Regions from separate parts of the Kluyvera sp. 142486 genome, predicted to be linked through region 4. Evidence: predicted binding sites of a transcription regulator. Region 4 holds the regulator's gene; each other region holds the start of a gene.
The links. Region 4 encodes CRP, which controls carbon source genes, mostly activating them, when cyclic AMP is high. Its sites were predicted from a motif close to ATGTGANNNNNNTCACAT; they were not measured.
Positions count from the first base shown of each region.

Region 1 (3,130 bases), on a different contig from region 4:
CGTCGTTGAGACGCGCTACCCGGTGAACCCGGCACTGCTCCAACGTTTCTTCGTCGAACAAGGGGTGTGGATCCGTCCGTTTGGCCGCCTGATTTATCTGATGCCGCCATACCCGATTACCCCGCAGCAGCTGACGCGCTTGACCCGAGCGGTATGTCTTGCCGTCGAGCAGGAAACATTTTTTATCCAATAAGCTGCGGTAATCTCCCCACGTTACCGCTACACTCCTTTGTTAATCAGTTGATTAACAAAGGAGGCAGTTGATGAAATTAGTCAGCCACGACCTGCGTGACGGTGAAAAGCTCCCTCATCGCCAGGTGTTCAACGGCATGGGCTACGATGGCGAAAACCTTTCTCCCCATCTGGCCTGGGATGACGTTCCTGCGGGCACCAAAAGTTTTGTCATAACCTGCTACGACCCGGATGCCCCAACCGGCTCCGGCTGGTGGCACTGGATTGTTGCCAACATTCCAGCCGACACCCGCGAACTGCCAACCGGAGCGGGTTCAGGTCTGGTCGGGTTACCGGCCGGCGCGCTGCAAACCCGTACTGACTTTGGTAAAGCGGGCTACGGCGGCGCGGCTCCGCCGAAAGGCGAAACCCACCGTTATATCTTCACCGTCCATGCGATGGACGTTGAGAGCATTGAGGTTGATGAAGGTGCCAGCGGCGCAATGGTCGGCTTCAACGTGCACTTCCATAGCCTCGGCAGCGCATCCATCACCGCCCTGTTCAGCTAATCGCACCCTAATCCGTTCACGCCCTGCCAGGGAAACCTCGCAGGGCTTTTTTGTGGCTGATACGAAGCGCTGTAATTTTCTAACGTAAACGCCAGCGCATAACAGGAAAGCGCAGGAGTGTGAGGGGAATGTAAATTTATCTTGTGAAATTGATCACAATTTAAAAACAAACACGCCAATACAAAAGGTGATTTAAATCACAAAAAAGAGGTCAGGAATGGACATATTTTCGCTTTGTAGCCGACTTACAGCCATTTTATGTGATAACGATCACCAAAAGTGACCTATTGATGGGGTGGTGAGAGTGATCAAGATCACAAACACCCCTCGGGGTACGCGAGACGAAAACGCCGTGATAGAGTCGATTTTGCATACTGAACGACTGGATGGTTTTTGGCGAAACCATCACAACTATGACGACGCGCAGCATCTAAGACGCGCACCACGAGGGGTGTTTTTATGTTATCACCAGATATCAAGGTCAAGGTACAGAATTTTGGCCGCTTCCTCAGCAATATGGTGATGCCCAATATTGGCGCATTCATTGCCTGGGGTTTGATTACTGCACTGTTTATTCCCACCGGATGGCTGCCTAACGAGACGTTAGCCAAACTGGTCGGCCCGATGATCACCTACCTGCTGCCGCTGTTAATCGGTTATACCGGCGGCCGTCTTATCGGCGGCGAGCGCGGCGGCGTGGTCGGTGCCATCACTACCATGGGCGTTATCGTAGGCGCCGATATGCCAATGTTTATGGGCGCGATGATTGCGGGTACGCTGGGCGGGTGGGCGATTAAGCGCTTCGACCGTTGGGTTGACGGTAAAATCAAAAGCGGCTTTGAGATGCTGGTGAACAACTTCTCCGCCGGTATCATCGGCATGCTGTTAGCGATGCTTGCTTTCCTGGCGATTGGCCCGATGGTTGAGTTGCTCTCTAAAGCGCTGGCGACCGGCGTTAACGTCATGGTGCAGAACAACCTGCTGCCGCTGACCTCTATCTTTGTTGAACCGGCAAAAATTCTGTTCCTCAACAATGCCATCAACCACGGTATCTTCTCACCGCTGGGCATTCAGCAGGCCACCGAAACCGGTAAGTCTATCTTCTTCCTGATTGAAGCGAACCCAGGCCCAGGCCTCGGCGTGCTGCTGGCGTACATGTTCTTTGGTAAAGGAAGCGCTAAACAGTCTGCGGGCGGTGCGGCGATTATTCACTTCTTCGGCGGTATCCACGAAATCTACTTCCCGTACGTGCTGATGAACCCACGCCTGCTGCTGGCGGTGATTCTGGGCGGCATGACCGGCGTCTTTACCCTGACGTTGTTCAACGCAGGCCTGGTCTCCCCGGCATCTCCTGGCTCTATCTTTGCCGTACTGCTGATGACGCCGAAGGCCTCTATTATTGGCGTGGTGCTGTCGATTCTGGCCTCAACGCTGGTCTCCTTCCTGACCGCCTCCATGTTGCTGAAACGCGTTCGCGTTGGCGATGAAGAGAGCAACGGCCTGGCGGAAGCCACCCGTCGCATGCAGAGCCTGAAGCAGCAGTCTAAATCCGGCGGCAAATCCTCCGGCGAACTGCCGCAGCCAGCGATGCGCAGCGAAACGCTCGACCTGTCTAAAGATCTGCACCACGTGCGTAAAATCATCGTGGCGTGTGATGCAGGTATGGGCTCCAGCGCACTCGGCGCAGGCGTACTGCGTAAAAAGGTTAAAGATGCTGGGCTGACCCACATTTCGGTGAGCAACTGCGCCATTAACAGCCTGCCTGACGACGTTGACCTGGTGATTACCCATCAGGACTTAACCGAACGCGCCATGCGCTTTGCGCCGCAGGCGATGCATATGTCGCTCTCCAACTTCCTCGACAGCGGCCTGTATACCGACCTGACCACCCGTCTGCTGGCGGCTAAACTGCCTGCCGCCGCGAACGACAGTCGTCTCATCAACCAGACGATTATTGCGGCGAACGATGACGCTTTTGACGATACCGAGCGCGATGAGAATCTGTTTAAGCTCAGCGCGGACAACATCTTCCTCAACCTGACCGCAGAGAATAAAGCTCAGGCTATTCGCTTTGCCGGTGAGATGCTGGTCTCCGGCGGCTACGTTGAGCCGGACTACGTTGATGCCATGCTGGCGCGTGAAGCGCTCACCACCACTTACCTGGGAGAATCCATTGCGGTGCCGCACGGTACCGTAGAAGCCAAAGACCGCGTGCTGCGCACCGGGATTGTCATTTGCCAATACCCCGAAGGCGTTCGATTCGGCGATGAGCCGGACGATATCGCCCGCCTGGTTATCGGCATTGCTGCCCGCAACAACGAGCACGTACAGGTTATCGCCCGCTTAGCGAACGCCCTGGATGATAAAGACGTGATTGACCGTCTGACGCA
Region 1 covers NZ_JBKHUI010000004.1:199,115-202,244, forward strand. Annotated here, with positions in the region: gene bioA (adenosylmethionine--8-amino-7-oxononanoate transaminase) at 1-193, shown strand, start outside; gene ACLGE8_RS06670 (kinase inhibitor) at 264-740, shown strand; gene ACLGE8_RS06675 (PTS mannitol transporter subunit IICBA) at 1,200-3,130, shown strand, end outside.
Region 1: a site for CRP is predicted at 1,043-1,060, ahead of ACLGE8_RS06675 (PTS mannitol transporter subunit IICBA). Genes of this name have one in related genera too.

Region 2 (3,130 bases), on a different contig from region 4:
CCAGTTTCTCAGCAGAAACGTCGCCCAGGTCCAGAATCTGCTCTTCATCTTTGATGTCGTTTACAGATTTCAGGGTAGCGGTCGCGGTTTCGGAGAACTCGGTCGCTACGCGAACGTCGGTTGGAACTGGGATATCGCAGGTGGTCAGCAGACGTTTAGCTTCTTCAACCAGGTCAGCTTCGTACAGGGATTTACCCACGTTGTGGCCTTGAGCGGCAACGAAGGTGTTCGCGATACCACCACCAACGATCAGCTGGTCAGCGATTTTAGACAGGGAGTCCAGAACGGTCAGTTTGGTAGAAACTTTAGAACCACCAACGATAGCGACCATTGGGCGAGCTGGTTCTTTCAGTGCTTTACCCAGCGCGTCCAGTTCAGCTGCCAGCAGTGGGCCTGCGCACGCAACGTCAGCAAATTTGCCGATACCGTGGGTGGAAGCCTGTGCACGGTGTGCAGTACCGAATGCGTCCATTACGAATACGTCGCACAGTGCAGCGTATTTTTTGGACAGCGCTTCGTCGTCTTTCTTCTCGCCTTTGTTAAAGCGAACGTTTTCCAGAACAACCAGCTCACCGGCAGCAACTTCAACACCATCCAGGTAATCTTTAACCAGACGAACCGGAGCAGACAGTTTGTCTTTCAGGTAATTAACAACCGGCAGCAGAGAGAATTCTTCATTGTACTCGCCTTCGGTCGGACGACCCAGGTGAGAAGTCACCATCACTTTCGCACCCTGTTTCAGCGCCAGCTCGATAGTTGGCAGTGAAGCACGGATACGCGCGTCGCTGGTTACTTTCCCTTCTTTAACTGGTACGTTCAGGTCCGCACGGATGAAAACGCGTTTACCAGCCAGATCCAGATCGGTCATCTTAATTACAGACATGGTGAATCCTCTCGTTGATACTTAAAGTTTTGTCGACGCTCAAGCGTCGAGCCTGAAACCAATAGCGGCCATTGCTAACGTGGTGTCGAGCATTCGGTTAGCAAAACCCCATTCGTTATCACACCAGACCAGCGTTTTGATCAGATGCGCTCCACTTACCCGCGTCTGCGTACCATCGACAATGGCGCTGTGCGGATCGTGGTTAAAATCAGTTGAGACCAACGGTAATTCCGTATAGTCAACTATACCATGAAATGCACCCTGTGCTGCTTTTTGCAGCAACTGGTTGACTTCATTTGCTTTTACTGGCTTTTTCACCGTCACGCTCAGGTCAATTGCCGTCACGTTAATGGTCGGTACTCGCACCGCAATCGCCTCGAAGCGGTCACCAAACTGCGGGAAAATTCGCGCAATGCCCGCGGCAAGTTTAGTATCTACCGGAATAATCGACTGGCTTGCTGCGCGCGTGCGGCGTAAATCGGGATGGTAGGCGTCAATCACCTGCTGGTCGTGCATCGCGGAATGGATGGTCGTGACCGTGCCCGATTCAATGCCATAGGCATCATCTAACAGTTTAATGACGGGAATGATGCAGTTGGTAGTGCAGGAGGCGTTGGAGACAATACGATGCTCCGCACGCAGTTCATGCTGATTGACCCCAAACACCACGGTGGTGTCGAGATCGTTGCTGCCAGGATGTGAAAAGAGCACCTTCTTCGCGCCGGCGGCAATATGGGCTTCGCCGTCATGGCGGCTGCCATATACACCGGTACAGTCTAGCACGACATCAACCGATAGCTCTTTCCAGGGCAGCGCTTCAATAGTGCGCTCATGCAAAAGACGGATGGCGTCATCGCCGACGAAAAGCTGTTCACGCTCCTGGCGAACATCCCAGGCAAAGCGCCCGTGGCTGGTGTCATATTTCAACAAATGCGCGATGCCCGCAGCATCTGCCAGTTCGTTGATTGCCACCACGGTGATTTCCGCACGGCGTCCGGATTCATACAAAGCACGAACCACGTTACGTCCAATGCGACCGAAGCCATTAATCGCTACGCGTACGGTCATAGGTCTCCTGCAAGGTTGTCCCGATGCAAAGTGGCAAACAGAGTAATGCAGCCAAACGCTTTGGGAAACCTCACCCGCCACAAACAGTGACTGATTGGTTAAATGTCGAACGATTTGTCGACTGAAACGCTTCAGCTAGAATAAGCGAAACAAGGAATAAAAGGAATGATTGTCCAGACAGAGACGCCTAATATCTGACATGCATCACATTTTGATTGGAATAATATGCAAAGAAATTCCTGAGAATAAAAAAAGGGCCGCCGAAGCGACCCTTTTATTTCAGAGAAAACGCAGATTACAGCAGTGATTTCGCTTTCGCGAGAACGTTCTCAACGGTGAAGCCGAACTCTTTAAACAGCAGATCCGCTGGCGCAGACTCACCAAAGGTGGTCATGCCGACGATTGCGCCGTTCAGGCCCACGTATTTGAACCAGTAGTCTGCGATGCCCGCTTCGATAGCGACGCGTGCAGAGACGGCTTTCGGCAGTACGGATTCACGGTAAGCCGCGTCCTGCTTGTCGAATGCGTCGGTAGACGGCATGGACACCACGCGCGCCTTCACGCCTTCTGCGGTCAGTTTTTCGTAAGCGGCAACGGCCAGCTCAACTTCGGAACCGGTCGCAATCAGGATGATTTGCGGCTGGCCGTCGCTGTCTTTCAGCACATAACCACCACGAGCCACGTTCGCCAGCTGCGCTTCAGTACGTTCCTGCTGCGCCAGGTTCTGACGGGAGAGGATCAGTGCGGTTGGGCCGTCGTGACGCTCTACGCCGTATTTCCACGCAATCGCGGATTCAACCTGGTCACATGGGCGCCAGGTGCTCATGTTCGGGGTCACGCGCAGGGAAGCAATCTGCTCTACCGGCTGGTGAGTTGGGCCATCTTCGCCCAGACCGATGGAGTCGTGGGTGTAGACCATCACCTGGCGTTTCTTCATCAGCGCTGCCATACGCACCGCGTTACGGGCATATTCAACGAACATCAGGAAGGTAGAGGTGTACGGCAGGAAACCACCGTGCAGGGAGATACCGTTGGCAATCGCGGTCATACCGAATTCACGCACGCCGTAATGGATGTAGTTACCTGCGGTGTCTTCGTTAATCGCTTTTGAGCCGGACCAGATGGTCAGGTTAGAAGGTGCCAGGTCAGCGGAGCCGCCGAGGAATTCTGGCAGCAGAG
Region 2 covers NZ_JBKHUI010000014.1:88,307-91,436, reverse strand. Annotated here, with positions in the region: gene pgk (phosphoglycerate kinase) at 1-883, opposite strand, end outside; gene epd (erythrose-4-phosphate dehydrogenase) at 923-1,951, opposite strand; gene tkt (transketolase) at 2,247-3,130, opposite strand, start outside.
Region 2: a site for CRP is predicted at 2,144-2,161, ahead of epd (erythrose-4-phosphate dehydrogenase). Genes of this name have one in related genera too.

Region 3 (3,130 bases), on a different contig from region 4:
AAGATCAAGCTGCTTCAGGTACTTTTCGCTGCGGATGACCGCTTCTTTATGCTCAACGCCATAGTAGCCCGCCTGGTTCACCACGATTTGCTGCACGGTTTCAAAGGGGTTGAAGTTGAACTCCTGCGGCACCAGCCCGAGCTGACGTTTGGCGTTGACCACATCTTTTTGCAGGTCATAACCAAATACGCTCACGCGCCCGGAGGTTTTGTTCACCAGCGAACTGATAATCCCGATGGTCGTCGATTTACCCGCGCCATTCGGCCCCAGAAGCGCGTAGAAATCACCGGCTTCGACTTGCAGATCGATCCCACGCAGCGCCTGTACGCCACCGGGATAGGTCTTTGTCAGTTGCTCTAATTCCAGTGCAATGGTCATAGATTTTCGCTTACCTTACATTCTGATACTTGATATTTGGTTTTAATAAATCAGGAGTTGCCCTATATTAACCCAACGAAAATTACTGGGTTACCGCTTCCATGAACGACATAGATACACTCATCAGCAACAATGCACTATGGTCAAAGATGCTGATAGAAGAGGATCCCGGGTTTTTTGAGAAACTGTCGCAAGCGCAAAAACCGCGCTTTTTATGGATTGGATGTTCTGACAGCCGCGTCCCCGCCGAACGTCTGACCGGGCTTGAGCCTGGCGAACTGTTCGTTCACCGCAACGTCGCAAACCTGGTTATCCACACCGATCTCAACTGCCTTTCCGTGGTGCAGTATGCCGTTGATGTGCTGGAAGTTGAACACATTATTATCTGCGGCCACTACGGCTGCGGTGGCGTACAGGCGGCGGTGGAAAACCCGGAGCTGGGGTTAATCGACAACTGGCTGCTGCACATCCGCGATATCTGGTTCAAACATAGTTCATTACTGGGCGAGATGCCGCCGGAACGCCGTATGGATACGCTATGCGAGCTGAACGTGATGGAGCAGGTCTATAACCTGGGCCACTCAACGATTATGCAGTCGGCATGGAAACGTGGGCAAAAGGTGATGATTCACGGTTGGGCGTACGGTATTCACGACGGCCTGCTGCGCGATCTTGATGTGACTGCTGTCAGCCGCGAAACCCTCGAGCAGCGTTACCGCCACGGGATTTCCAACCTCAAGTTAAAGCATATCAATCATAAATAGCGCAGAAATTGCCGGGTGGCGGCTAACGCCTTACCCGGCCTACAAACCTGCGCCGTAGGCCTGATAAGCAAAGCGCCATCAGGCACCCACGCATTACTCGTCTAACAGCACCACTTTGCCAACATACGGCAGATGGCGATAGCGCTGAGCATAGTCAATACCGTAACCCACCACGAATTCGTCCGGGATGGAGAAGCCGACAAACTCAACCGGCACTTCAACTTCGCGACGGGTTGGTTTATCCAGCAGCGTACAAATTGCCAGCGACTTTGGCTCACGCAGGCTCAGAATCTCACGCACTTTCGACAGCGTATTGCCGGAGTCGATAATGTCTTCGACGATCAGCACGTCTTTACCGCGAATATCTTCGTCGAGATCTTTGAGGATTTTCACGTCGCGGGTGGTGGACATACCGCTGCCATAGCTGGATGCCGTCATAAAATCGACTTCGTGCGGAACCTGTACTTCACGGCACAGGTCAGCCATGAACATGAACGAGCCGCGCAGCAGACCGACTAACACCATTTCGCTACCGCTGTCTTTATAACGTTCGTTAATCAGACGACCCAGTTCAGCGATACGCGCCTTGATCTCCGCTTCCGGGATCATCACTTCAACAGTATGTTTCATTTAACTAACCACATGATTTTAAATGTAAATCACTCAACCCGTTAACCCAGAGCCGCGAGGTTGATCAGCAAGCGTGAAAGTATACCAGCAAAACGATTGACGCGGCTAATTCGATAATAAAGCTCAATTTGTGATTTCGATCACACTTGTTAAATCCTATAATGAAATGAAAGCAATAATTAACAAACTAACGGACACTTTTCTATGGCTGAAACAAATCATCAACGTCCTGGACTGCTCGGGAGGCTAACCGCCCTCTTCGCGGCGTTCTGCGGCTTGTATTTACTGATTGGCGGCGTATGGCTGGTCGCGATTGGGGGTTCCTGGTATTACCCTATCGCGGGCCTGGTGATGCTGGGCATTACGGCACAACTCTGGCGCGCTAAGCGTTCAGCGCTGTGGCTTTACGCCGTGCTGCTGCTGGCAACCATGGTATGGGGCGTGTGGGAAGTCGGCTTCGACTTCTGGGCGCTCACGCCGCGTAGCGACGTACTGGTCATCTTCGGCGTCTGGCTGATTTTGCCGTTTGTCTGGCGTCGCCTGGTGGTGCCATCAAGCGGAGCCGTGGCAGCGCTGGTTGTCGCGCTGATTATCAGCGCCGGTATCCTTACCTGGGCTGGTTTTAATGACCCGCAGGAAGTGAACGGTACGCTGAGCGCAGACGCCACACCGGCGGAGCCCATCTCTCAGGTCGCAGACCAGGACTGGCCAGCCTATGGGCGCAACCAGGAAGGCCAGCGCTTCTCGCCGCTCAAGCAGATTAACGCCGACAACGTACATAACCTGAAGGAAGCCTGGGTGTTCCGTACCGGTGACCTGAAGCAACCAAACGATCCGGGTGAAATCACTAACGAAGTCACGCCGATAAAGATTGGCAATATGCTCTACCTCTGCACCGCCCACCAGCGCGTGTTTGCTCTGGACGCGGCAACCGGTAAAGAGAAATGGCACTTTGACCCGCAGCTTGGCACCGACCCTAGCTTCCAGCATGTGACCTGCCGTGGCGTCTCTTACCATGAAGCGACCGCCGCAAACGCGTCCCCTGACGTGGTTGCCGACTGCCCTCGCCGCATTATCCTGCCGGTGAATGATGGCCGTATCTTCGCCCTCAACGCCGACACCGGTAAGCTGTGCGAGAGCTTTGCCAACAAAGGCATTCTCAACCTGCAAACCGACATGCCGGTCACCACACCGGGCATGTACGAACCAACTTCACCGCCGATTATCACCGATAAAGTCATCGTGATTGCCGGTGCGGTCACCGATAACTTCTCTACCCGCGAGCCGTCCGGCGTGATTCGCGGCTTTGACGTTAACAGCGGTAAGTTGCTGTGGGCCTTTGACCCGGGTGCGAAAGA
Region 3 covers NZ_JBKHUI010000009.1:69,652-72,781, forward strand. Annotated here, with positions in the region: gene ACLGE8_RS11735 (ABC transporter ATP-binding protein) at 1-378, opposite strand, end outside; gene can (carbonate dehydratase) at 480-1,142, shown strand; gene hpt (hypoxanthine phosphoribosyltransferase) at 1,236-1,772, opposite strand; gene ACLGE8_RS11750 (glucose/quinate/shikimate family membrane-bound PQQ-dependent dehydrogenase) at 1,977-3,130, shown strand, end outside.
Region 3: a site for CRP is predicted at 1,901-1,918, ahead of hpt (hypoxanthine phosphoribosyltransferase). Genes of this name have one in related genera too.

Region 4 (3,130 bases):
AGCTTTTGCACCTCTTCCGGTTGGTGCAGGCTGACGGAGATGTGCTCCTGTAAATCGAGCCCCACCTGGAAGGCGCGCAGCAGGCGCTTGTAATCGTTATGCTGATTCGCCGCAAGCATGTGCAACTGCTGGTAGCACTGGGAGATCAGATCCACCACTTTTTGCTGGCGAGTCAGCAACGGCGGTAGCGCGGTGCTCGGGTCGGTGTGCTGCGTCAGCAGGCTATATTTCGCTTCACAGTATTCGGCGAGCTGGCGATAGAGCAGGCTCAGCGATTCCCGCAGCGGCTGTTCGCGCCACATCCAGAACCACCACCAGTTAAACAGCCCGTACCACAGCGTGCCTAGCGCGTAGAGCAGCAACGGCTCCCAGATGGGCATATTACCCGCCAGGCTTAGCGTAAAGATGGAGGCAATTAGCGAGGCGGGCAGTAGCCGCCCGTGTAGCGCGCTGATTTCTGCCGTGACGCCAAGTAGCAGCGCCAGCCCGGTGAGAATCAACGGTAAGGGAATATCGTCCGCCAGCAGCAGTTGCACGGCAAGGCTACAGCCGGCAAACAGGCAGCCGCCGATAATCAGGCGCTTAAAGAAGCGTTTATGCGGCGTGTCGAGGCCAGCGATATTGCAGCAGGCGGGCACTAAGGAGAACAGCAAACCTTGCTGGAGGTGGCCGAGAAGCAGCCCGATGGCAACCGGCAGGCATAACACCAGCGTTTGCCGCAGTGCATAGTTGACTTCCGGGTGGTAAATCAGCCTGCGCCACATAGGGGGAAAACAAAAATGGCGTATTGCTTTCACAATACGCCATTTTGGGCCGGATTAGCGGGTACCGTAAACGACAATGGTTTTGCCGTGAGCGGAGATCAGGTTCTGATCTTCCAGCATTTTCAGAATACGGCCCACGGTTTCGCGGGAGCAGCCAACGATCTGACCGATTTCCTGACGGGTGATTTTGATCTGCATACCGTCTGGGTGGGTCATGGCATCAGGCTGTTTTGCCAGGTTCAGCAGGGTCTGTGCGATACGACCGGTAACGTCCAGGAAGGCCAGGTTACCGACTTTTTCGGAAGTGACCTGCAGACGACGCGCCATCTGAGAAGAGAGACGCATCAGAATGTCCGGGTTAACCTGGATCAGCTGACGGAATTTTTTATAAGAGATTTCAGCAACTTCACAAGCGGTTTTTGCTCGTACCCATGCGCTGCGTTCCTGGCCTTCTTCGAACAGGCCCAGCTCGCCGATAAAATCGCCCTGGTTAAGGTAAGAGAGGATCATCTCTTTGCCTTCTTCATCCTTGATGAGTACGGCCACGGAGCCTTTTACGATGTAATACAGCGTCTCTGCTTTTTCACCCTGGTGAATCAGCGTGCTCTTCGATGGGTACTTATGAATATGGCAATGAGACAAGAACCATTCGAGAGTAGGGTCTGTTTGCGGTTTGCCAAGCACCATGCGCGGTTATCCTCTGTTATAAGCTCTTCCCAGCGGCAAAAACATTGCAGCCACTGGTTGCAATAGTATCCTTCCCGTTACCTGGGAAGTCGGCTGTCGAATCAGGTCGCAGCCTGTAATGTGATGTCCTCTGCATACATGCAGTACGTTTATGTATTACCGTAGCATCCCGACTGTTTTAGCATAGCTTTTGCCGTGTGTCTCCTGGTGTCTCGCTTCAGCATGACGCCGATCGCCTTCCATTGCGAGAATTGTTATGTGCGCGTAATCTGAGAAGAAAATTGCAACCTGGGAGTTAAATATTATGCAAGCGCGTGTGAAATGGGTTGAGGGGTTAACCTTCCTCGGTGAGTCAGCTTCAGGCCACCAAATTTTGATGGACGGCAACTCTGGCGATAAAGCGCCAAGCCCAATGGAAGTGGTGCTGATGGCCGCCGGTGGTTGCAGCGCGATTGACGTTGTCTCCATCCTGCAAAAAGGTCGCAATAACGTGACCGACTGCGAAGTGAAGCTCACCTCCGAGCGTCGTGAAGAAGCTCCGCGTCTGTTTACGCACATCAACCTGCACTTTATTGTCACCGGTAAAGAGTTGAAGGATGCTGCGGTATCGCGTGCGGTCGATCTCTCTGCTGAGAAATACTGCTCGGTGGCGCTGATGCTCGAAAAAGCGGTGAACATCACCCACTCTTACGAAGTGATCGAAGGCTGATTACATGCCAGACGTAGCCCGGCCGAACGTAGTGACGCCGGGGCTATTCCCGGAGTCGGTGCTAGCGCACCTCGTCCGGGCTACCTGGCTTGGTCTTGATGCTAGTTTCTGCCTTCCATCAGCCGCTGCACCAGCGGCATCATGATTAATTCCATCGCCAGCCCCATCTTCCCGCCGGGAACGACCAGCGTATTCATATGCGAGATAAATGACCCCTGCAACATGGCCAGTAGCCACGGGTAGTCGATGTGGTCGAGATTACGGAAGTGAATCACCACAAAACTCTCGTCCAGTGACGGAATGCTTTTCGCCGCAAACGGGTTAGAGGTGTCGACCGTCGGCACGCGCTGGAAGTTGATATGGGTGCGGGAGAACTGCGGGGTAATGAAGTTGATATAGTCTTCCATCGACCTCACCACCGAATCCATCACCGCCTCGCGGGAGTGGCCACGCTCGCTGGTGTCGCGGATCATCTTCTGGATCCACTCCAGGTTAACAATCGGTACTACGCCAACCAGCAGGTCAACATGGCGAGCCACGTCGTGCTGCGGGGTGACGACGCCGCCGTGCAACCCTTCATAAAACAGCACATCGGTCGGTTCTGGCAGCGGCTGCCACGGCGTAAATGTGCCGGGCACCTGGTTCCACGGTACGGCTTCGTCGTAGGTATGCAGGTATTTACGCGATTTCCCTTGCCCGTTCAGGCCGTAGTCGCGAAAGGTCTGTTCCAGCAGGCCAAAGTCGTTGGCATCCGGGCCGAAGTAGCTGATATGGCGGCCAAGGTCACGGGCCTTGCGAATCGCCATATCCATTTCAGGGCGGGTATAGCGGTGAAAGCTGTCGCCTTCGACTTCTGCCGCGCGCAGGTTGAGTTGAGCAAAGATTTTACGAAACGCGAGGCTGGTGGTGGTGGTTCCCGCTCCGCTGGAGCCGGTAACGGCAATGACCGGATGTTTGGCTGACATGCGAA
Region 4 covers NZ_JBKHUI010000003.1:49,568-52,697, reverse strand. Annotated here, with positions in the region: gene ACLGE8_RS04430 (YccS/YhfK family putative transporter) at 1-764, opposite strand, end outside; gene crp (cAMP-activated global transcriptional regulator CRP) at 819-1,451, opposite strand; gene ACLGE8_RS04420 (OsmC family protein) at 1,756-2,160, shown strand; gene ACLGE8_RS04415 (phosphoribulokinase) at 2,262-3,125, opposite strand.